Regions from separate parts of the Gloeobacter violaceus PCC 7421 genome, predicted to be linked through region 2. Evidence: riboswitches for the same ligand, from Rfam matches in the RefSeq annotation. Region 2 holds a riboswitch; the other holds the start of a gene.
The links. Region 2 has a riboswitch for cobalamin ahead of GLL_RS10215 (TonB-dependent receptor). Riboswitches for the same ligand answer to the same signal wherever they lie in the genome.
Positions count from the first base shown of each region.

Region 1: linked by a shared signal. The riboswitch ahead of GLL_RS21580 (sirohydrochlorin chelatase) and the one ahead of GLL_RS10215 (TonB-dependent receptor) in region 2 are both predicted to bind cobalamin.

Region 1 is NC_005125.1:4,381,765-4,392,151, reverse strand. Features, by position in the region: gene clpX (ATP-dependent protease ATP-binding subunit ClpX) at 1-61, opposite strand, end outside; gene tig (trigger factor) at 93-1,478, opposite strand; gene grpE (nucleotide exchange factor GrpE) at 1,666-2,256, shown strand; cobalamin riboswitch at 2,287-2,419, shown strand; gene GLL_RS21580 (sirohydrochlorin chelatase) at 2,454-3,398, shown strand; partial or broken gene GLL_RS21575 (IS256 family transposase) at 3,510-4,800, opposite strand; gene GLL_RS23355 (hypothetical protein) at 4,931-5,068, shown strand; gene GLL_RS23350 (transposase) at 5,195-5,434, shown strand; gene cutA (divalent-cation tolerance protein CutA) at 5,519-5,860, opposite strand; gene fabI (enoyl-ACP reductase FabI) at 5,860-6,636, opposite strand; gene GLL_RS21555 (hypothetical protein) at 6,633-6,851, opposite strand; tRNA gene GLL_RS21550 (tRNA-Leu) at 6,975-7,057, shown strand; gene GLL_RS21545 (DUF1823 family protein) at 7,085-7,462, shown strand; gene GLL_RS21540 (DUF4926 domain-containing protein) at 7,638-7,859, opposite strand; gene GLL_RS21535 (DUF4145 domain-containing protein) at 8,045-8,794, opposite strand; gene GLL_RS23855 (DUF6883 domain-containing protein) at 8,905-9,192, opposite strand; gene GLL_RS21530 (chloride channel protein) at 9,356-10,387, opposite strand, start outside.
Region 2 is NC_005125.1:2,113,977-2,124,363, reverse strand. Features, by position in the region: gene GLL_RS10235 (hypothetical protein) at 1-599, shown strand, start outside; gene GLL_RS10230 (pentapeptide repeat-containing protein) at 618-1,442, shown strand; gene GLL_RS10225 (hypothetical protein) at 1,463-2,044, opposite strand; gene GLL_RS10220 ((2Fe-2S) ferredoxin domain-containing protein) at 2,041-2,946, opposite strand; gene GLL_RS10215 (TonB-dependent receptor) at 2,956-5,007, opposite strand; cobalamin riboswitch at 5,043-5,185, opposite strand; gene GLL_RS10210 (GNAT family N-acetyltransferase) at 5,633-6,142, shown strand; gene GLL_RS10205 (GNAT family N-acetyltransferase) at 6,406-6,906, shown strand; gene GLL_RS10200 (serpin family protein) at 6,967-8,202, opposite strand; gene GLL_RS10195 (hypothetical protein) at 8,267-8,674, opposite strand; gene GLL_RS10190 (hypothetical protein) at 8,907-10,322, shown strand.

The DNA.
Region 1 (10,387 bases), 2.3 Mb from region 2:
GAACCTGCTCCTGGGACTTGCCGCAGAAGGAGCATTTGAGATGGGAGTCGTACTTGGGCATGGGGCAGCCTGGGTGTTGAGGAAACGAGGTTTCAGGAGTTGGGTTGCGCCTCGGGCTCGGTGGCCCCGGCGGCAACTTCGGGGGGAGCGTCTTCGCCCGAGCCCGGCTCAATCGCCTCACCCGGCAAAGTCAACTCTATTGTAGAGTGCTCCGCGAGCCACTCCAAAATCTTCTCCGTAAGCATTTCTTCGCGCGCAAATTCGGCCAGGGCCTGCTCGGAGACTTCCTCCTCCAGTTCGCTGCGCAACTCGACGATGCGCGCAGCCACCTGCTCCTCTTCGACCACGATATTTTCGGCGCGGGCCACTTGCGCCAGGGCCAGGGTGCGCTTGAGGCGATTTTCGGCGTCAACTCTGAGCGTTTCGCGTACCCGGGGCATGTTCTCCTCGGTGAAGATGCGGCTGGGGTCGATGCCCTGCTGTTGGAGGTTGCGAAAGCTCTGCTCGGCTAGAAACTGCACTTCGCGGTTGACCAGCGTCTCAGGTAAGTCGACGGTCGTCTCGGCCACCAGCGCCTTGATGATGGCGGCGTCGCGGTTGGCGCGGGTCTTCTCCGCCGCCTGCTCCTGCTGCTGCTGCTCCAGAAATGCGCGCAGTGCTTCGAGAGTCTCAAATTCGCTGATGTCACCGGCAAAATCGTCGTCGAGGACGGGCAGCTCTTTGATCTTGAGATCTTTGAGACTGACGGCGAATTTGGCATCGACCCCCGCCAGTTCCTGCTGCGGGTAATCGTCGGGAAAGCGCAATGCAAGCTCGGTGCTCTCACCAATCTGCATACCGATGATTCCCTCGGTGAAGCCGGCGATGAGCCGACCCGGCAGCAGTTCGACTTCGAAATCGGTGGCTTTACCCCCGACGATCTCGTTGCCGTCCGCCGCCTTGGTGCCCGCAAAGTCGATCACAGCGGTGTCGCCGACCTCGGCCGCCCGACCCTCGACGGGGACGAGCACGGCGCGTTGCTCGCGGTACTGCTCGAGCTGATCATCTACCTGCTTGGCCTCGTAGGGCACTTCGCTGTAGCGCACCGTCAGGCCGGTGTAGGTGCCCAGCTGGACCTCCGGTTGCACATCGACGGCGGCTTTGAAGCTGAGCGGTTCTCCCGGCTGGTAGCGGCCGAGCAACTCCTCGAACGAATCGCGCAGTTGCAGGTTGCCCAACGAAGCAATCGACTCCTGTTCAATCGCCTCTTTGAGGGAGCTGTCGATCAGATTTTCGAGCGCCTGCGCCCTGAGGCGCTCCTTGCCGTAGAACTGCAGCACCAGCTGGCGCGGGGCTTTGCCGGGGCGAAAACCGGGGATGCGGGCGGTGCGCATGGTGTCGCGCACCAGTTTCTCGTAAGCTTGCTTGGATTTTTCGCCTTCGACCTCGACATTGAGGCCCATCTGGGAGCGCGGGAGCTTCTCTTGCGTGACTTTCATCGAAATGGCAGGTAACAAAAGCGGACGATGATCTTAGCCGGATTCATGGGCGACCAGCCAGAGGCTAATTGTACACGCTCCCCGGCGCAAAGGCCGGAGTCTTCATTTTTCCTGGCGGCGGCAGCCCGAAGGTTGGGTCCGCGAGCGTTTAAAATCAAGGTTGCAAACGGCACTATATGGCAGAGCGATGGCAGAAAACGAGCGCACCACCGAGAACTTCCAACCGCAGGATCCTTCCTATGCAGAGGCCGCAACCACCGAGGCGTCCGCTGCGGAAGCGACGGGATTCATCGCCCGCATCGACCAGCTCGCCGCCGAGAACTCCGACCTGCAAAAAAAACTCGCCGACTACGAGCAAAAGTACACGCGGCTGATGGCCGACTTCGACAATTTCCGCAAGCGCACCCAGCGCGAAAAAGACGAACTGGCCTATTTTGTTTCCGCCAAGCTCCTCAAGGACATCCTGCCGGTCTTCGACAACTTCGATCGCGCCCGCGCCTTCGCCCAGCCCGACAACGAGCGCGAAGAGAAGCTGCACAACAGCTACCAGCAGGTTTACCGGCAGTTTCTCTCGGTACTCGAAAAGATGGGGGTGACGGCCATGGAGGCGATCGGTCAGCCGTTCGACCCGGCCCAGCACGAGGCCATCCTGCGCGAAGAATCGGCCGGGGTGAGTCAGGAGACGGTCGTGGCGGAGTTGCAAAAGGGCTATTTGCTCGCCGACAAGGTGCTGCGCCCGGCCATGGTCAAAGTGGCGATCCCCGAAGCGGGTTCCTAGCTGCGGGCAGTTAAGAATTTCGGTGGCCTTCCCGCGCCTTGCAGCGCAGGGTGATAACCTGTTGAGGTCCAAAAGCGGGAAAGTCCGGTGCGATCCCGGTACTGTGCCGCAGCTGTAATGGGCTTCCCAAGTCAGAATGCCGCCTTTGGACGTTGCCTCCGGTTATTCGCCTGCGTTGCACAGGAATGGGGTTATTCATGCACGACACGGTCCATCCTTTGTTGCTCATCGGCCACGGCACCCGCGATGCCGATGGGCGCGAGACGTTTCTGGAATTTGCCGCCGCTTACCAGCACTTCGACCCGGCCCGGCCGGTGGTGCCCTGTTTTTTGGAGTTGACCGCTCCGTCGATCCAAGCAGGGGTCGATCGCTGCATCGAGCTGGGTTACCGCGATTTGACCGCGGTGCCGCTGCTGTTATTTGCCGCCCGCCACAATAAGTTCGACGTCACCAACGAACTGGACCGCGCCCGCGAGCGCCATCCGGATCTGGTGGTGCACTACGGCGGCCATCTGGGCATCACCGCGGGCCTCATCGAACTGTGGCAGGAACGGCTCGCCCGTCTCGACGAACACAGCGACATCCCGCGCTCCGAGACGCTGCTGTTGTTTGTCGGGCGCGGTTCGTCGGACCCCGACGCCAACGGCGACGCCTGCAAGATGGCCCGCCTGCTCTGGGAAGGGAGTGGCTATCTCGGGGTCGAAGTCTGCTTTATCGGCATCACCCATCCCCGCCTGGAGCAGGGATTCGAGCGCGCCTGGACCTGGGGGGCAAAGCGCGTCGTCGTACTGCCGTACTTTTTATTTACCGGTCTACTCGTCAAGCGCATCCAGGAGACGGCCGCCCTCCAGCAAACGTTGCATCCGCAAGTCGCAGTGCAGGCTCTCGATGAAATCGGCCTCGACCCGGTGCTTTTTGAATTGCTGCGCAGACGCGAGCAGGAGGCGCGCGAGCAACGGGTGGCGATGAACTGCGAGATGTGCAAATTCCGCCGCGCCGTAAGCGCCGTTCACGGCTCCGGTCACGCCCGTAATCACGGGCATAGTCATTCCCATGGGCACGACCACAACCATGACCATCCGCCCGCGGATCCCTACGCCGATCTGAGTGCTTACCACGGACTTGCCTGGCAAGCACCTTAGTGTGTCGAGCACTGGGCTTGCACTTGTCTGGCGGATCAGAAGAGAGAGCCCAATAGAGTCGGTGCGATAGGGTAAATCGGATCTGTCAAATATTTTGTGTAAGTGAATTTGTCATACCTTTAGCCTTCCCTCGAACTCAATCGTCAGCCGGTTTAGTGCAGGACGCCAATCCCGGATCGGCATCGTCCATTTCTTCATCTGGTTCTGGATCGCCAGATACACCATCTTCATTACCGACTCGTCATTCGGCATGATGTGGTGGTTGCGACTCACCTTCCGAATCGTCATGTTCAGTGATTCTATCGCATTCGTCGTGTAAATCACCTTTCGAATGTCCTCACCAAACCGGAATATCGGGATCACCCGCACCCAGGGTCGTTGGGGCAACGACCCCCAGTTCTCTCGCCACATCCGACTGACGCTTGAATACTGCTTGTCCCACTTCTCACTCAAAAGTTCCAGGGGCGTTGGGACAACGCCCCCCAGATGCAACTCCGCCTCTTCTTCCGTCGCGGCACTGTAGATAGACCGTAGGTCTGCACACAATGATTTGCGGTCTTTCCACGACACATATTTGCACGAATTGCGCACCATGTGTACCATGCACAACTGCACCAAGCAACCGTGATAAACCGATTCAATTGCCTCCGGTAAACCGGTCAGTCCATCCACACAGGCAATCAAAATATCCTTCAGGCCCCGGTTGTTCAGTTCCGTCAGGATCCCCAACCAAAACTTTGCCCCTTCATGGGCCGAAAGCCAGAGCCCTAAAAGCTCCTTGCGTCCCTCCAGGTCTACGCCCAGAGCCAGGTAGACGGCTTTATTCACCACCCGACCGTTGTCGCGTACCTTCACCTGCAGGCAGTCAAAATAAGCAATCGGGTAGACGGTTTCGAGTGGACGATTCTGCCATTGCCGCACCTCGTCCATCACCGCATCGGTCACGTTCGAGATCAGCGTTGGGGATACTTCGACCCCGTACATCTCCTGCAGTTGGGCTTGAATATCACGGGTCGTCATTCCGCGCGCATACAGCGCCAGAATCTTCTCATCGAGTCCCGCCAGGCGTGTCTGACCACCCGTTGATCCAACGGGTGTGACCTTTGCGCACAACGACCGGCTCGAACTCGGCGTTGCGGTCGCGGGGGATGTGGAGTTCGACTGGACCGCATTCGGCCTGGAGGGTCTTCTGACTTTTGCCGTTTCTGGAGTTGCCGGTACCTTTGCCGGCGGCTTCGTGCTTCTTGTAACCGAGGTGAGTTTCCATCTCGGCTTCGAGAGCGCGTTCAATGACGGCCTTGGTCAGTTGCTTGAGGAGGCCGCCCTCACCGAGGATAGTTTGCGGGTCGGTGCCGTCGTAATCTTTGAGTAGTTCGTCAAGAATCTCTTTGCGGATGGTCATCAGCTCCTCCTGCCTGAGAGAGTATTGTACTTTCTTTGCTGCGACCACTTACACAATTTAGTTTACAGACCCACTGCAGGCTCTGGGAATCGATCCAGACACCCTCTGAACAAGCCACGGACCGCCCGCTATGCCCACTCTAGAAGCCTTTTTTGCCGTGTCGATCACTTCTGCCGACGCTTCGAGCCGCTCTTTGACCAACAATTGCTCGACGATGGCCTGCGACACCGGCGACGACCATACCGGCTCTGCCCCAGCGAAATCCTGACAATTCTAATGGCCTTCTACCAATCCGCCTACCGCCATTTCAAGGCCTTCTACACCGAGAGGGTCTGCGTTTACTGGCGAGACGCTTTTGCTGGACTGGTCAGCTACGCGCGCTTCGCCCTTATGGATGCCCGCCACCCTCCTGCCGCTCAGTGCCTACCTGCGCCACTGTTTTGGCCGGTGCACCGGCATCAGTTTTATCGATTCGACCCCGTTTGCCGTCTGCCATGGGCGCCGCGTCCACGCCCACAAAGTCTTTGCCGGTCTGGCCGCTTGGGGCAAAAGCACTTTCCCTGCTGCTTCGCTCTGCAGCAATTGGATGCTCAGGGCCGTCACCCTTCCTCCGACTTTGACAGATCAGGGTTAGAGCAGGTTTCAGGTGTCAGGGTAAAAAGTGCTGCCCAGCAAGGTTCTCAGCCGCACGGCTGTTTTGATGCGACTCAAAAGCGCTCTAAACGGGAGGCAGTGCACTCGTGCTGGTCTGGGCTGCCGCCCAACCGAGGTAGCTTTCAGCAACGCGCACCGCTTCGAGGGCGACAATCTCAGGCACATCGTAGGGGTGCAACTCGCCTAGAGCCACTTCCAGCACCGCGTAAAATTTAGCGGGCACTTTGAGCAGGAGCAACTGTTCGGTCTCAGTCGAAAGCTTGTCCTGCCAGATGAACACCGAGACCATCGGCGGCAGCAGTTGGGCGCAGGCAACAAGACGGCGTTCGACCAGGGTACGGGCAATGGCAATCCCGCTTGCGTGGTCCGGAACGGTGGTGAGCACCACCAGCAGCGCGCCTTCCACTAGCCCCCCATAATGCTGAAGCCGCAGTCGACGTAGATGGTCTGGCCGGTGATGGCGGAGGCCAGATCGCTTGCCAGAAACAGCACCGTATTGGCCACTTCTTCCTGGCGGACCGCCCGCTTGATGGCGGACATCTCTTCGGTTTTGTGGATGGCCTCGTGGATGTTGCCGACACCCGAGGCGGCGAGGGTGCGGATAGGGCCGGCGGATACGGCGTTGACCCGCAGGTTTTTGGCCCCCAGTTCGGCGGCCAGGTAGCGGGTGTTCGCCTCCAGGGCGGCCTTGGCCGGCCCCATCACGCCGTAGCCGCTCATCGCCCGCACCGACCCGATGTACGTCAGCGTCAAAATGCTGCCCCCTTCCGGCATCAGCGGCGCGGCTTGACTCGCCAGGGCGATGAGCGAAAAGGCGCTCACCTCCATCGCCAGGCCGTAGCCGTCGCGGGTAACGCCGGTAAACGGTCCCTGCAAGTCTTCTTTGTTGCCAAAAGCCAGGCAGTGCACCAGAATGTCGAGCTGTCCCCACTTCTGGGCAATCGTCTCGAACAGCGCGGCAATCTGCTCGTCGCTGCGCACATCGCAGGGGGCAAAGATCTCGGGGGCGAGCGGAGCGCTCAATTCGCGCACCTTGGCCTCGAAGCGGCCTTTTTCGTCGGGCAGGTAGGTGACCGCGAGCGCTGCCCCGGCGGCGTGAAAAGCCTGGGCGATCGCCCAGGCGATCGAGCGGTTGTTGGCGATACCGGTGATGAGCGCCTTTTTGCCGGCGAGGGTGATCACGTCCGTTCTCCTGTGGTGTCGCGCCGAAGATGGTGTTCCGGGAAGTAGCGCCGGGGGAACTGATCGCCCAGGTCGACTTCGAGAATCGGCCATTTGAGCCCTTCGGTCGGCTCAAGACGGGCGGTGACTACCCCGCGCCGGTCCTTGAGGGCGGTGCCGTGCAGGCGCGGATTGACGTAGGCGACGCGCACCCGTTCTCCCACCTGCAAGGCCACGACACCCCTTCCCCGATAAACCCGATCGGCATCTTAACACCGATGCCCACCGCTCCCGGTGCGGCCTATCTACCATTGACACTGCCGCCGCCCGTTTCTGATAATGGGAAGGCTTAAAAATTTGCGGTCGTGGCGGAACGGTATACGCGCTAGCTTGAGGTGCTAGTGGAAGCAATTCCTTGAGAGTTCAAATCTCTCCGACCGCATAGGTTCACCCATTGGTGCCTCAGACCATGCCGGATCTGCCGCCCCTGACGGAAGCGACCTTCTGGGACATTCTCGAAGAGCGGCTGCCCGACGCGGCGCTCAACGCCCTGCTGTGGCAATGCCTGGGTTACCGGCAAGACGCCTCGGGAGCCTGGGACAATTCCGGGGTGGAGCCATCCTGGCGCAACGACTACCCGGAGCCGCCCGATTTTATCGACAGCCGCCCGGCTACCGTCAAGCTCACCCGCTCGATCCCGGCGGCCGACAAGCAATTGCTTAAAGAACAACTGGGTTTTGGCGGCTATCAAGTCTCAGAACTCAACCCCCGGCGCACCCGCCGGGCCACCGCCGTCAACTGGCTACTTAGCCACTTGCGGCGAGGTAGAAGAGAATCGACGAGGTGATTGTTGGCTTACTTGTCGGATACAGATCAATCCGTTGAAATAAAGCCTACAATTTGCGAAAATCCTCCAATATTATTCATCACAAGAGTCAAATCGGTAGAGCTTAACCTAAAGCACTAAAAATTCTCGGGTAAATAACGTTGAGCAGATACAGACGAGGATAGACAAGGCGGTGCTATGCCACTTCTTCGCGTAAATGCTGGTACACAACTTTGAATTGGTCGCTGTATACATCGGGCATCTCGCGAATGCATCCGTCTGCGTTGCTGAATTCGACCAAATAAACATCCGAAGACAAAATTTCTACAATCGTTCCCCTTTCGCCACGATACAAACCGCACTTGGGTAGATCCTCGATCAGTTCGACAACATCCAGCAGGCGGGCAGGGATATTCACTGTCCTATCCTCCTTCTTTGCACGGTCTAGCAATGAGAGCTTCAACCACTTCCGGCTGTTTTTCGAGCAATAATGACGCGGGTGTTCAACCCACCCAAATCTGAATGAGAAGCGTGCAACCAGATGCGCATTTACTCTATCGAGTCGTCGAGCAACGCGCGCAGGCGGGCAATAACGCCAAAGATTTAGTCCGATGTTTCCAAGTTGTCATGCGGCAACGAAGTAACTACATTTACTCCATTCTCGTATCTATGTGTGAGCACTTCTCCCTCCTGTGTCACACTGATAGGGCCTTTGGATTTGATCGCTGCTAGAATATCTTCACCCTGCTTGCGGATGGTATTAGACAGATGCTCTATAAACTCACGCTTAGCAATCTCTTGCCTTAATATTTTGACATTGCCAGTATATGCATTAATTCCGGCTACACAATAATCGTAAATTATGTTGAATGCCTTGACCAATTCTTCTCCATCATTTAGATTTGTAATTTGAGGACTAAAATCGCGTTCTATTTCGTTGGCTTGGTGTACCATAGAGCGCACAAGTCTTAAATCTAAATCTAGGAAACTGACTTTACTCAAGTTGTGAGCAAATTCGTTGCGTATTTTACGCAAACAGTGCGCTGCCGTTGTTAATCTTGGAGGGACAAAGTTTAAAGATTCTAGTAGATTAACCTTCGCCGAGAAGGCAAAATCGTTTTCTTTGAGCTTTGAGTATTTGGGCAAAAATGCTTCAAGAATCTTATCTATCCTATCCTCAACTACTAGAGCAGTGACGATGGCAAGCAGGCGGTGATCCTGAAGTCCTTGAAGTTTCTTGTATAGCTCGGGAAGGTCTTGACTCAGTATGTATTCCGTATCATTGAAGGGCTTATCAAATAAGCTCTCTTCAGGCAATCCATCAAAATAGTATCTCTCGTTATTATCAACCATATGAAAAACCCGCGCAAATCACAGCTTGCTTAAGCATATCAACTTTCAAGTGTACGCAAATGGAGGCTGTGCTATGTGTTGAACTTAGCCTTGAGAAGTCCCCCTGAATCTCAGGCTTCCGGCAAGCAGTCAAAGCCCTCCCCGTTTCGGACAATGTAGCTTGTGTGCACTGCGGCTGACTGGCCATACGGCGCTGTCACTTTGAGATTTAGCACGTACCGTTGGCCAAGGGGAGACGACAAAGCAGGAATTGCATTTAATATTTGCGCCTCAATAAAGTTTTTGGAACGCAGCCACCTAGCATCTTCGACAGTCAATCCGAGGACCGCTGCAAAAACAAAGGCCTTGTGCATACCATGTGGATGAGTGGGGTCAAAGCTGTAGGTGCGTAGCTTCAATGTATCGATCCAGAGCGGTTTTCAGTTGGACGTAAAACGGCGAAGAAGCCAATGATCTTCTGCAGCAAGCCTTTCTAGTTGGCCCGTCCCACATTCGATCGAAAACCGCTCTAGACACGCTCCGGGTTCGGTAAGCTTACACCCGATGATCCCCCTGCAATTGCTAAGTGCGCACCACGACCACCGTGCAGTCGCTGCCCTTGGCGACGGTTTCGGGGATGTTGCCCCGGATGGCCTGGCGCAGCAGGCTCTCGCGGCTCGCACCAATAATCACCCCGTCGAAGTGGCCTTCGGAGGTGCACTGAACGATGGCCTGAGCAACGGATTTTGAGAACAAAGGCAAGGCGCGCACGGGGTAGCCCAACGAGCGGCCGAGGCTCTCGGCGTCCGCATCGAGTAGACCTGTGTCGTGGGCCGGATTGTCGGGGGCGAAGACCTGGCAGACGGCGATCTCGCTCTTGCCGGGGCCGCGGCGCAATAAGGCGGGCAGAATCTTAATGGCCTCCTGGGCGTTGGGGCCGCCGCCGATGGGCACCAGCCAGCGGCGCGGGATCGCGTCGCCTTTGAGCTTGACCAGGAGCACCTCGCATGGCGCCTGGCGGATGATCGTGTCCACGGTGTTGCTGAAGATGCGCTCCGGGGAGGTGTTCACCCCCCGCCAACCCATCAGCACCAGGCCGATGCGCCGCTCTTTGACCGTTTCGAGCACCGCCTGGGCGATATCGTGGGCGACGCGCACCTGGGTGTGTACCGGCACCCCGACGGCGCGACCGGCGCGCACGGCCTGGCGCACGAGGTTGACTGCCGGGGCCACTGCCACCGGGGTGCTGGAGGGTGCGCTGGTGCGGGGTACGGCGATGACGTGCAGACACTCCAGTTCGAGGTTGCGCGCGCGGGCGATGGCCAGGGCAAATTCCAAAAGCGCCGGGGCGGTGTCCGGATTGGCCAGGGGCAACAGCAGGCGACCGCCTCCCAAGGCCGGAGCGCGGGTCTGGTAGACCACGTAGGACGGGTCGGGGCGCGGACCCACCGCCTGGGTGTCGCCACTGAGCAAATCCGCCTCGGCGCGGATGATGTCGCTGCGGGTGATGATCCCTACCAGCTTGGCCTCCTCGACCACCGGCAGGCGGCTCAATTCGTAGCGATTGAGCAAATAGAGCACCTCTTTGAGGCTGTCGCGGGGAGTGACGGTGAC
Region 2 (10,387 bases):
GCCAGGCTTACATCAATCGGATAGATTCCTTGACCGGCAATCCGACCAAGTGGAAAGGTCTGCGGTTGGACTTTGGGCCATTTCCGGATCAGGACTCGGTCAGCGGAAGCATCAAACGAGACCCGCTCACCGGCGAGAAAATGTACAAAGTCGGCTGGCACTGGAATCAAGAAGGTTCTAAAAATGCTTTCGGTATCAAAAATCATGCAGAAATCAAAGCTGGGACCTTCGCAGAAACCCTCGGCCGCACCCTGGAGAAGGCGAAACCGCTCGGCCGAGCGGCACTGGTGGGTGGGGTGTTCCTCGATGCCTGGGCGATGGGCAGTGCAATCCACACCGGTCTGCACAGCGGCGAGTGGGACCCTGCCGTCGTCGAAGGAGCCCGCATAACAGGCGGGTGGGCAGGCGGCTGGGCCGCGGCGCAGGTAGGCGGCGGTCTGGGCGCCACCCTCGGCACCACGATGCTGCCCGGTGTAGGTACGATCGTCGGAGGAGCCTTGGGCGGTCTGGCAGGGGGAGCGGTGGGGTATTTGGGCGGTTCAGCACTGGGGCAGAGCGCAGCAGAACGAGCTACAGGCTCTCCACGGCCACAACCCTAGCCAAGGAGGCGTAGAGAGATGTTTATTGTCGACTATTTCAGGGACATCTTTCGGGACTTGTACCTGGCTTGGCAGCACGACCGAGACGCCGCCGCCCAGGACAAACAAACGGTGCACAACGCCCAGGAGTTGCTGGAGCGCTACGCCCGGGGCGAGCGCTATTTCGTTTTGGCCGATCTAGAAAAAGAAGACTTGCGCAACGTGGAGTTGCCGGGTGCTCATTTCATCCGTGCGTTCCTCAAAGGAGCGGACCTGCGCGGCGCGAACCTGATCGGGGCGACCTTCGACCACTACACCGATCTCGAAGGAATGCTCATCGACGAGAAGACGCAGCTGGACCCCAAATGGCGCACGGTTTGGGAGCTTGTCAACCTGCCGCCGGTCACAGGCCGGCAACTGCCGGGAGCAGATCTATCCAGCACCCAGCTGACGGGGGTCCATTTGCAGCGGGCCAACCTGGCGGGGACCGATCTTTCGGGGGCCTGTTTGGATGAAGCGAAATTGCAGGAAGCGAATCTGGAAGGAGCTATCCTGCGTGAGGCACGTTTTGTCAGTGCCAATTTGCGGGGAGTAAACCTCAGAGGAGCGGATTGCCAAGAGGCCAAACTATTTGACGCCAACCTGTGCGATACCGATTTGCGCGAAGCCAACCTCTCCAAGGCGAACTTGATCGAAGCTGTACTGGTCGGCGCCGATCTGCGCGGGGCGGACCTGCGCGGGGCGAACCTGGACAGTGCGAACTGCAAGGGTGCAAATCTGGAAGGGGCGAATCTGGAAGGGGCGAATCTGGCGCAGGTGTTGCTGGCAGGGGCCACGATGCCCGACGGGAGCATCCATCCTTGAACGCCCGGAACACCCGCAGGTCACGGTTGCCAAGAGTCGGGCGGCAGCACAGGCGGGCGACGGTTTTGGAATAGGGCGTGCAGCCCCAGCAAGCCTGCAGCCCACAGGGCATTGGTGAGGAAGATACCGCCGACGATGGCCGGGGTGAAGCTTTCCAGTCCGCCGAGTGCCAGGCTCGCAAGCAAGATCAGCCCTTCATAGATGCAGAAGCCCACCACCGTCACCCAGGCGGCGGTAGGCACCTCCAGCCGCTGCAACCCGCCGCGCCAGGAGACTGCCCGGGAAGCCACCAGCGTCACGGCGACGGCTCCCAAACCCAAAATGAAACCCCAGGCGAAGGACTGCGGGGTGCGCGGGTAGGCGTGCAGTGTGTAGCCCAGGAGTTGATTGGCCAGCCAGACCGCCCCAATCACCCGCAGCGCCACAGAGCGCGGCAGCGTCAGGCCGGCTGTGACGCCCAAGCCCACCAGCGGCACGGTGCAGGTATAGAAAAGGCTGCTGCCGCACCCGAGGCCCACCAGCAGCGTCGGCCACTGCCGGGAGAGCCTGGCGAGCGGAAAGTTTGCACTCGGCGCGGCCGGTTTCGGATGTGTGAGAGTCATAGCTGCTCCTTGGAATGGTGATCAACGTGTTGGACACAGGGATAGCGGTGCTCGGCGAGCGTTTGCCCCCGGCCGAGGTGTTCTTGGACGATGCGTCCGGCCACCGCCGGGGTGACGCGGGTGTACCAGGTGTCATCGCCGGAGTGGTAGACGACTGGACCGAGTTTGCACACCTGCAGGCAGGGCGCTTCGATCACCGCGACGGGCGATCCCGCCTCGGCCAGCGCCGCGCGCAGCGCCTCGGCCACCGGCTGCCAGCGGCGCGACGGGTTGCAGCGGCTGGAGGTGCACACCGCCAGATAGGGGCGCGTCAGGGGATTATCTTCAAACGGAATCGGACGGGTTCCAAGCACGTAGATGGCACGCAACTCGTCGTAGAGACCGAGTTTTTCGAAGCGGGCCTTACCCTCCGGCAGCAGGTCGTCGTCCTCACCCAGATAAGGATTGGGTAAAAAGATACTCATCAGTTTTTCGCCCCAGCCATTCCAGAACTGGATGCCCCAGCCTTTGGGTTCGCCCCCGGGATCGACAAAGCGGTAGAAGGCCGCCCGGCTCAGTTGCCGCCGCTCGCTCAACTCGGGTGGGGTCTTGCGCTCCGGGCCGCCGAGGCAGGGTGCCACGCACAGATGGATATGCCACGACTCACTGATGACGGTCAGGTAACCGTCGTAGAGTACGCACAACTTGGGAGATGCAGGCATTTCCAGCTCGAAGACGCCCCCTTCGACGACGTAGCCCAGTTGGACTTCCCGCCAGCGCTCCTGAAAGAGTGTGTACAGCAGCGGTCCGACCACATCGAGGCGGCTGTCGAAGTCTTCGTACTCGTGCGTCCAGCCGGAAGGCTGGCTTTCGTAGGTCGTGCGTCCCAGCGGTTGGACGCGGCGTTCAAATGCGGTGCTCATCGTCGCTCCTCAAATCGTCCAGCTCAAGCCGGTGCGAAAGTTGATCCCCACGCCCGGATAGCCCGGGTAGACCTGGTACTGCTGGTTGAATAGGTTGTTCACTTGGGCGTTAAAGTTCAAGTTGTCGGTGAGCGGCAAGCGCAGCTTCAAGTCGGTGGTCGTGTAACCGCCCAGGGCTTCGGTGTTGGCGTTGTCGGTGAAAAACCGGCCGACGCTGTGCACAAACAGACCCGCGAACCAGCCTCCTGTTGACTCGTAGGCGAGCGAGGCGTTGAAGCTGTCAGCCCCACGAAAGCTCAATTCCTTGCCCACGTAGGCCGGGTTGGCATCAGCGAGGATGCGCGGTTCGGTGCCTGTGAAATTGACTGAGAGGTACCACGAAGGCGCCAGTCGCACCTCGATGCTCGCCTCGATGCCGGTGCTGCGTACCAGGCCGAGGTTGGCGTAGGAACCCGAGGTGGGGCCTGTAAAAGTAAAGGCGATGGTATCTGCCACGGTGTTGGCGAAGTAGGTGAGGCGCACCAGGGCGGCCTCGCCGATTTTTTGATCGATGCCGATGTCGTAGCTGTCGCCCTGCTCGGGTCTGAGGTCCGGGTTGCCGTCGACGGTGAAAAAGCCCCGCAACTTGAAATAGAGATCCGACAGCAGCGGCGCGCGGAAGCTGCGGGCGTAATTGGCCCGCAATGCCATGTCCTCGCCCACCTGCCAGCGCACCCCGGCACTGGGAGAAGTGAACGAGCCTTTGGCCAGGCCGCTGATGTCCTGGCGCAGCCCGAGGTTGAGCTTGAGATCTTCGCCCAGGGCGATTTCGTCGCGCACGAAGAGCGCTCCCTGGCCCACCTGGCCGTCGTAGTTGATGTTGGTGGCAGCCAGCGGATAGAGGTACGTCGAGTTGAAGGCCGAGACGGTGCGGTAATCCAGACCGTAGGTGAGGTGGTGCTCGGGGCTCACCCGCCAGGTGTGCTGCACTTGCGCCCCCCAGGAGCGGCGGCGGATCTCGTCGCGCGAACCCTGGCTTAGCGGTGCGTCGTAGCGGTAGTTGAGAAAATCGGCAAAGAGTCTCGCGGTGAGCAGCGAATCTTCGCCCAGCCCGAGCTTGGCACGCAGACCCAGATCCGCAAGCCAGTTGTTGGTGAACTGGCGGGTGTCGGTGGTGAGGGTGTTGAACTGGCCGACACTGCCCGGTATCGGGATAGGCACCCCGCCCGGCACCCCCAGGTCTTTGTTTTGCGAAAGGACGCTTGCACTGAGTGCCGTCCGTTCGCTTAGATCCGCTTCCAGCCGGGCGCTGAAGTTGTTATAAGTAACGTCGGCGTTCTCGCGCGTCCCGGCATAACCCACCGAGGCGATCTCGAAGGGAAAGTTGTTGTTCGCCTGCAGGCGGTTGTAGTCGACGCGCCAACCGACCGCCCCGCTGCGACCGCTGGTCTGCAGGCTTTGCTCGTTGAGAGCGAAGCTGCCCGCAGAGGCTTTGAGGGTCGTGCTCGGCCGCTCGGATGGGGCGCGGCTGACGATGTTGATCACTCCTCCCACCGCGTCGGAGCCGTAGAGGGTCGAACCGCCGCCGGGCACCACCTCGACACGCTCCACCGTATCGGTGGTCAATTCCGACAGGTCGTAGCCGCCGAAGAAGCCCAGGTCGTTGAGCGGTCTGCCGTCGAGCAGCACGAGCACCTGGGAACTGTTGGAGCCGCGGATGAACTGGGAGCTGAGGGTTCCCAGTTGCGTGCCGGCGGTGCCGTCGCTAAGAATTCCGGGCAGGTAACGGAGCGCCTCCTGCACCGTGCGTGCCCCCTGCGCTTCGATCTGCCGGCGGGTGATCACGTAGGCGGGACGGCTCGCTTCTTTGAGCGTCCCTTCGCGGCGAAACGGGGCATAAAGCGGTTGGTTGAGCCGGGTATCGGCGAAGCCTTCGAGTGGCCTGGGCGCCCCCGGTACCTCCTGGGCCAACAGATCCTTTGCCCCCGGGGCGGCCTGGGGACGAAAATCCTGCACACGTTCCGCCCCGGCCGGCCATGTCAATAGCCAGACTGCCAGGGGCACCAAGACAATGCCACGCACAAAAATACTCCTTCCCCGTGCGACGCGGGTCGAGTGGAATGCGGCTTTTGTGGGACGGGCATTCTGACTGAGGCTTGCTCTCAAGCCATCACAGCTGCGGCACAGCGCCGGACTCGCACCGGACTTTCCCCTTTCAGCCCGGGCTGATCCCCCGGGCTCCCAAAGCCATTCGATTGTGCTGTAAGCATACACCAGGTCGCGACCCCGGCCGACAATCGACAATTGTACGTCTTATTGCGCTGTTGTTTAAGAATTCTTCCTCCGGGACAAAGGCTGGACGGCTGCAGCAAAGCTGCAAGCCGGAGATCGGGTGCAGGTGGCCGGCGGCAAGTGACGTCAAAGACGTCAACTCGTTCTATACGTCTTACGTGCCAGGGCCAGTTGGCCCGGAGCTGTTCTACCTTTCGCTCGGCTTCAAACCAAACGGCGAGATCGAGGATGGAGAGACAATCGTCGTGTATCCATTGCACGAGAATGAGCCCTAAATCCCCGCTCCAGCGGAGAGACAATGTTCTACGGCTTCGGTTGTAGGTTGTGAAAGTGTTTTGAAAAGCAATGGTTGAGTGTTCAGGATTACGTTATCTTGATTAGGAGCATCTTTGGTGTGTTGCCACAATCACTAATCATGGAAGTTCGAGCCGAAAAGCCAGAAGATGTAGAAGCTGTTCGCAGACTCAATGTTGCGGCATTTGGGCGAGAGAGTGAGGCAAACTTAGTCGATCAGTTGCGAGGCGTTGCGTCTACATTTTCCTTCGTTGCTGTTGAATCCGAGCAAATTGTTGGACACATTTTCTTTAGTCCAGTTGCGATCGCAGGAGAATGTGCTGCTAATTTACTTGTTCTTGGATTGGCGCCAGTGGCAGTGCTTCCTGACTATCAGCGAAAAGGAATCGGGTCATTGCTGATTCAGCATGGTTTAGCAGAGTGCGCTCGGTTCGGTTTCAAAGCTGTTGTTGTGCTGGGTTCTCCAGCATACTATCTGCGATTCGAGTTTACTCCAGCTAAGGAGAAGGGATTGGGGTGTGAGTACGCAGTGCCGGATGAGACATTTATGGTGTTGGAGTTGGAAAGTGGTGCATTGGAGGGCTGTGTTGGAATAATAAAGTATCATTCAGAGTTTAATGAACTTGCGTAGTGAGCGCCGTAGAACAATTCTGTTGGAGCGGAAAACAGAGACTCTGCGATTCGTTCAAAGGTTGTTCGTCGACGTTCAACAAACCCGTTGGGCTGATGCACATCTCGGTGGCAACGCTAGAGCAAAGCCATTTGTTGGGATCAAGGATTAAGTTGCTGTGAGGTCATCTGAAAGACGTTGCTTGAAGGGTGTTGGTGAAGCAATTATGATTAAAGTAAGGCTATCTGGAAAAAGGCCACTGAACAGTTAGTGAAGCTTACATAATGATATTTGAAACGCAGAGGTTGGTTTTGAAACCGATTTTGGAGAGTGAACTTAGCACACTCCATAGGATTTTCACTGATTCACATGTGAGGAGATATTTGTGTGACGAAGAAATCTTTTCTTTGCAACAGGTTGAGGAGATGCTCAAACAGAGTAAAAAGCACTTTGAAGAAGAAAGATTTGGCCTTTGGTTTATCAAGTTAAATAGTGAGAGTGAAGCCATTGGATTTATTGGTTTGTGGTATTTCTTTGACGAAGAACAGCCTCAATTAATCTATGCCCTGCTGCCTAAGGCGCTCAAAAAAGGCTACGCTACTGAAGCCGCAGCCAAAATCTTGGAATATTGTTTTGATGAACTTGGTTATGAGTATGTTGTAGCAAGCTGCGATCAGCGAAACCTTGGGTCGCAAAAAGTAGCGCAAAGACTCGGAATGAGGAAGATGGCAGAAAAAATTGTGCGTGGGAGTCCTATATTGTTCTTTAGAATTGAAAAGTCGTAAACGTGAGGTCAGGGCCAAAGCCTGAACGCTGATTTTTCAAGGCCAATGCAACTTATCGCATCAACCCATCGGGTCGGCAATTGCTCCTGCAAATAGCAGCGTTCCGGTGCGGTTGTCCTGGATGGCAAAGAAAAACGGGCGATCAACCACCATCCGAAAAGGTGGTGTGGCGACGGCGGAGGTGCGCGCCACGATCACGCCGGTGGCCGCCGCCGCCTCGGTGCCTTCCTCGTTAACATCGACGAAGGTCTTGTGGATCACCTCGGAAATCAAAGCCGGCTCGCGAACCATTCGCGTGAAGTCGGCCCGGCCGGTAAAAGCAATACCCATGCCCAGGGCGCTCAGAGTTTGTTTGAGTTGCGCTTCATAGCGCACCTGAAAGCGGGGCAGGACCAGTTCTCCGGGCCGACGGGCAAAGGTACGCGGACCCAGCCATTGCTGCCAGTTCTCGGCGGTCAATTGCCGGTAAAAAGCCGCCGGGTCCGCCTTGGGCAAAAAGACGTACATTCCCAGAAAATCGTCTTTGTAGGGCAGCCGCACCGCCTGGAATTCGTCGGTTTCGTAGTAATCGAAGCGGCCCTGCTTCGCCATCAGCGGATGGTTCTTCTGCCAGCCGCTCCCGAGCTTGAACGGTCGCTCGCGGGTGGCGGATTTTTCGAACGCCTCCTGCCAGTCCGCCTTGAAGTAGACCGCGTTCATCAGCACCACCAGCGCGTCGCGCAACGCTCCTGGAGAGACGATCTGATCGATTTTGTTCTCGGTTTTTTCGGCCACCCAGCGGTTGATGCGCTCGGCGGAGCGCGGCTCGGCAAAATTCAGTGCTTCCACCTGTGCCTGAAAGTACTGCTCGGCGGTACGGATAAAGGCCGGTTGCAGGGTAATGCCTTTTTGGGACCAAAGCGAGTTGGCGATCAGGACTCTGGAGGTTTTGGGCGTTTTTTGCAGGGCAGTGGCAAGGTCCGCCGAACCCTGGTTGATGGCGTCTTCGTCCAGTCCATCAAGGGCAAGGGTTTGCGCCATGGCGGTGCGGGTGGAGCCGCCTGCGCCGTTGTAGGCCATGGTGAGCGCCAGGGCGATGCTCAAGGGAGAAATCACGACGTTCTGGTCGGCGGCTTTGTTGTGCAGGGCCGCAAAAAGCTGCAAACCAAAACGGGTCTGCGCGTCGCTGAGCATCTTCACGGCCGACTTCTCCTGGGCACCGGCCCGCAGCACACCCGAACCGAATAGAGCCAAAGCCAATCCCCACCGCAGCAGGGTCGAGCGCCGGAAAGGCCGGCCTGGAGCATCGTTTTTCATTGAACCGAACAGGGGGAGAACTTATTCGACCCATTCAGTTTGACGATTGTTCCAGTTCCGGCCGCTAGTACAGCGCCTTGCAACTGCCCTGGGAGCGCAGTTTTTCGATAACCCGGGTGTAGGCGGCCCGGTCGGTGTAACCTTGCTCGACCTTGCCTGCGTCGTTGATGGTGAAGTAGGGCGTCGTGATCTTTTCGCAGTTTTTGGCCAGATCCAGGTCTACGAACACCGTCACTTCGTCGATACCCGCCGCCTTGCGCTCCTTGAGGGCGTATTGTTTGACTGCATCGACGATCTGCGCGTCGGTGGCCTTGGCGGGTACGCTCGCGTAGACCAGTTGCCGTGATTTGCTCGTGGTGCTCACACTGCGCGAGCGCAGCACGGTGATTGGCATCTCGGCGGCGAGGGCTAGCCCACTTGTTGCCAGCATCAATGCCGCCACCCCGAGCGCTTGTGTTCGATAAATGGACATCTGCTTCCTTTCAAACGGACCAAGGCAATTTTATCGCTGGAGTCAGCCTCTGCGTGAACTGGCACGATGCTTGCGGGCGGATGGCACGGATTAAAAATAAGCCTTCTAAATTGCAATAGTTTCTGCATATCTACAACTCTGATACCACGGAAACTCCAGTGTCCATGCATATTTTTCGTTGGACCAACATAAGTAACATCAAGGTTTTCTTTAAACACTGGAGATGAAAGTCATGTCTACTACATCGCATAAAGCTGCTTACCTTCAGCAAGTAATCAAAGTTCTGGGCTTCGCCTCACTTGCTCTTTCTTGCAAAGTTGTACAGCAGCCTGTATATGCTCAATCCCCTGACCCAAGGGTTCCTGAGTTTTGCAGTCAAGTAGGAACTGACAATAAGCTAAAAAATCAATGCGACGACTTACGTCGCAAAGAAATTGAATATCTATCTCAACAGTTTGACGCAGCAATTTCTGCACAGAACAAACCGATTCTCCCCACTTCTGGAAAGGATGTTAAAGCTCTTGAAGGCAAAACCGAGATAGAAGGGAATGCTGGACAAATCGAAGCGACTATCCTTGCCTACAGCTCGATGGAATTGATTGCCCAAGCTATCCGAAAACAAATAAAGGAACGAGCCAGCGACGTCAAGACCCTGATTATCGAAGACCCAGATGTAGTTAAATCACTCTCTAACTACGAATTGCTCAGGGAAATTGGTTCAAGTCTCATAGCTGCATACGCTAATATCTTCGACTCCCCACTTGTTCCAGATAAAATGATCGAGAAATCTTTTGATGAAATGGGCAAGGGATCTAAAAAGCGCTTATATAAGAAATCTTTTGAGGGAGGAGTTGATCTCGACTTACCACTCTCGATAGCAAGCTCGACCATTCGGGCAGTCGCTGATATTTTTTCATTATTTAAACAAGATATCACCATCAAGCCCACTAACATAAGCCTGGAGGACAATGCGCGGGAGGCTCTTATCTCGCAACTCGCTGCTGATTTTCAACAATGCAATGAAAGCAGATGTACTAACGTGTATCATCCTTCTTTGCTGCTGCTTGATCTTACACATTATCGCGAAGAATTTTCTGACAAAGAAAAAATGAGCAAGAATCATTTGGACAGAATATTGAGAGATTTCGTAATTCTACTTGCTTACAAGCAAATGGCTGACTCAAAGATAACCGAGTTAAAGGATAATTCGGATCTAGAAAGCAAACAGCTTGTCCGAAAACTAACGGATCTCGGCGCTTCAACCAATATTTTTCTGAGTGGCTTGGGTTCAACGGAATTCGCCATTTATTCCTTGGCTAAAGGAGCAAAAATCGAAGATCTTCTGAAAGATGAAGGCACTTACTTGCTTCGACTCAATGTAATTAACTCGGGCGGAAGTACGCAAGCAAAACAAAACTTATTCTTTACCAGCGATCCCGCATATAACGGTGGAGTGGCTGTAACTTATATGCTCTTTGCACGGGATGGTTCAATCCGTCTGAGTGACACGCTGTATAAAACAAGTGGTTATTTGCATGTAACCAGTGAAACAACCAATATCTATCGAGCTCGCAAATTCAATGCCGAAAGACCAATGCCGACCGCCGCACAAACTAAAGAAACGGAACCGGTCTCTCAAATTCCATAACAGGCGGCTCTAGGCATCTAAGCAGTAGATTGGTGTGAGCCTGCGGACAATTCAGTGGAGATGTG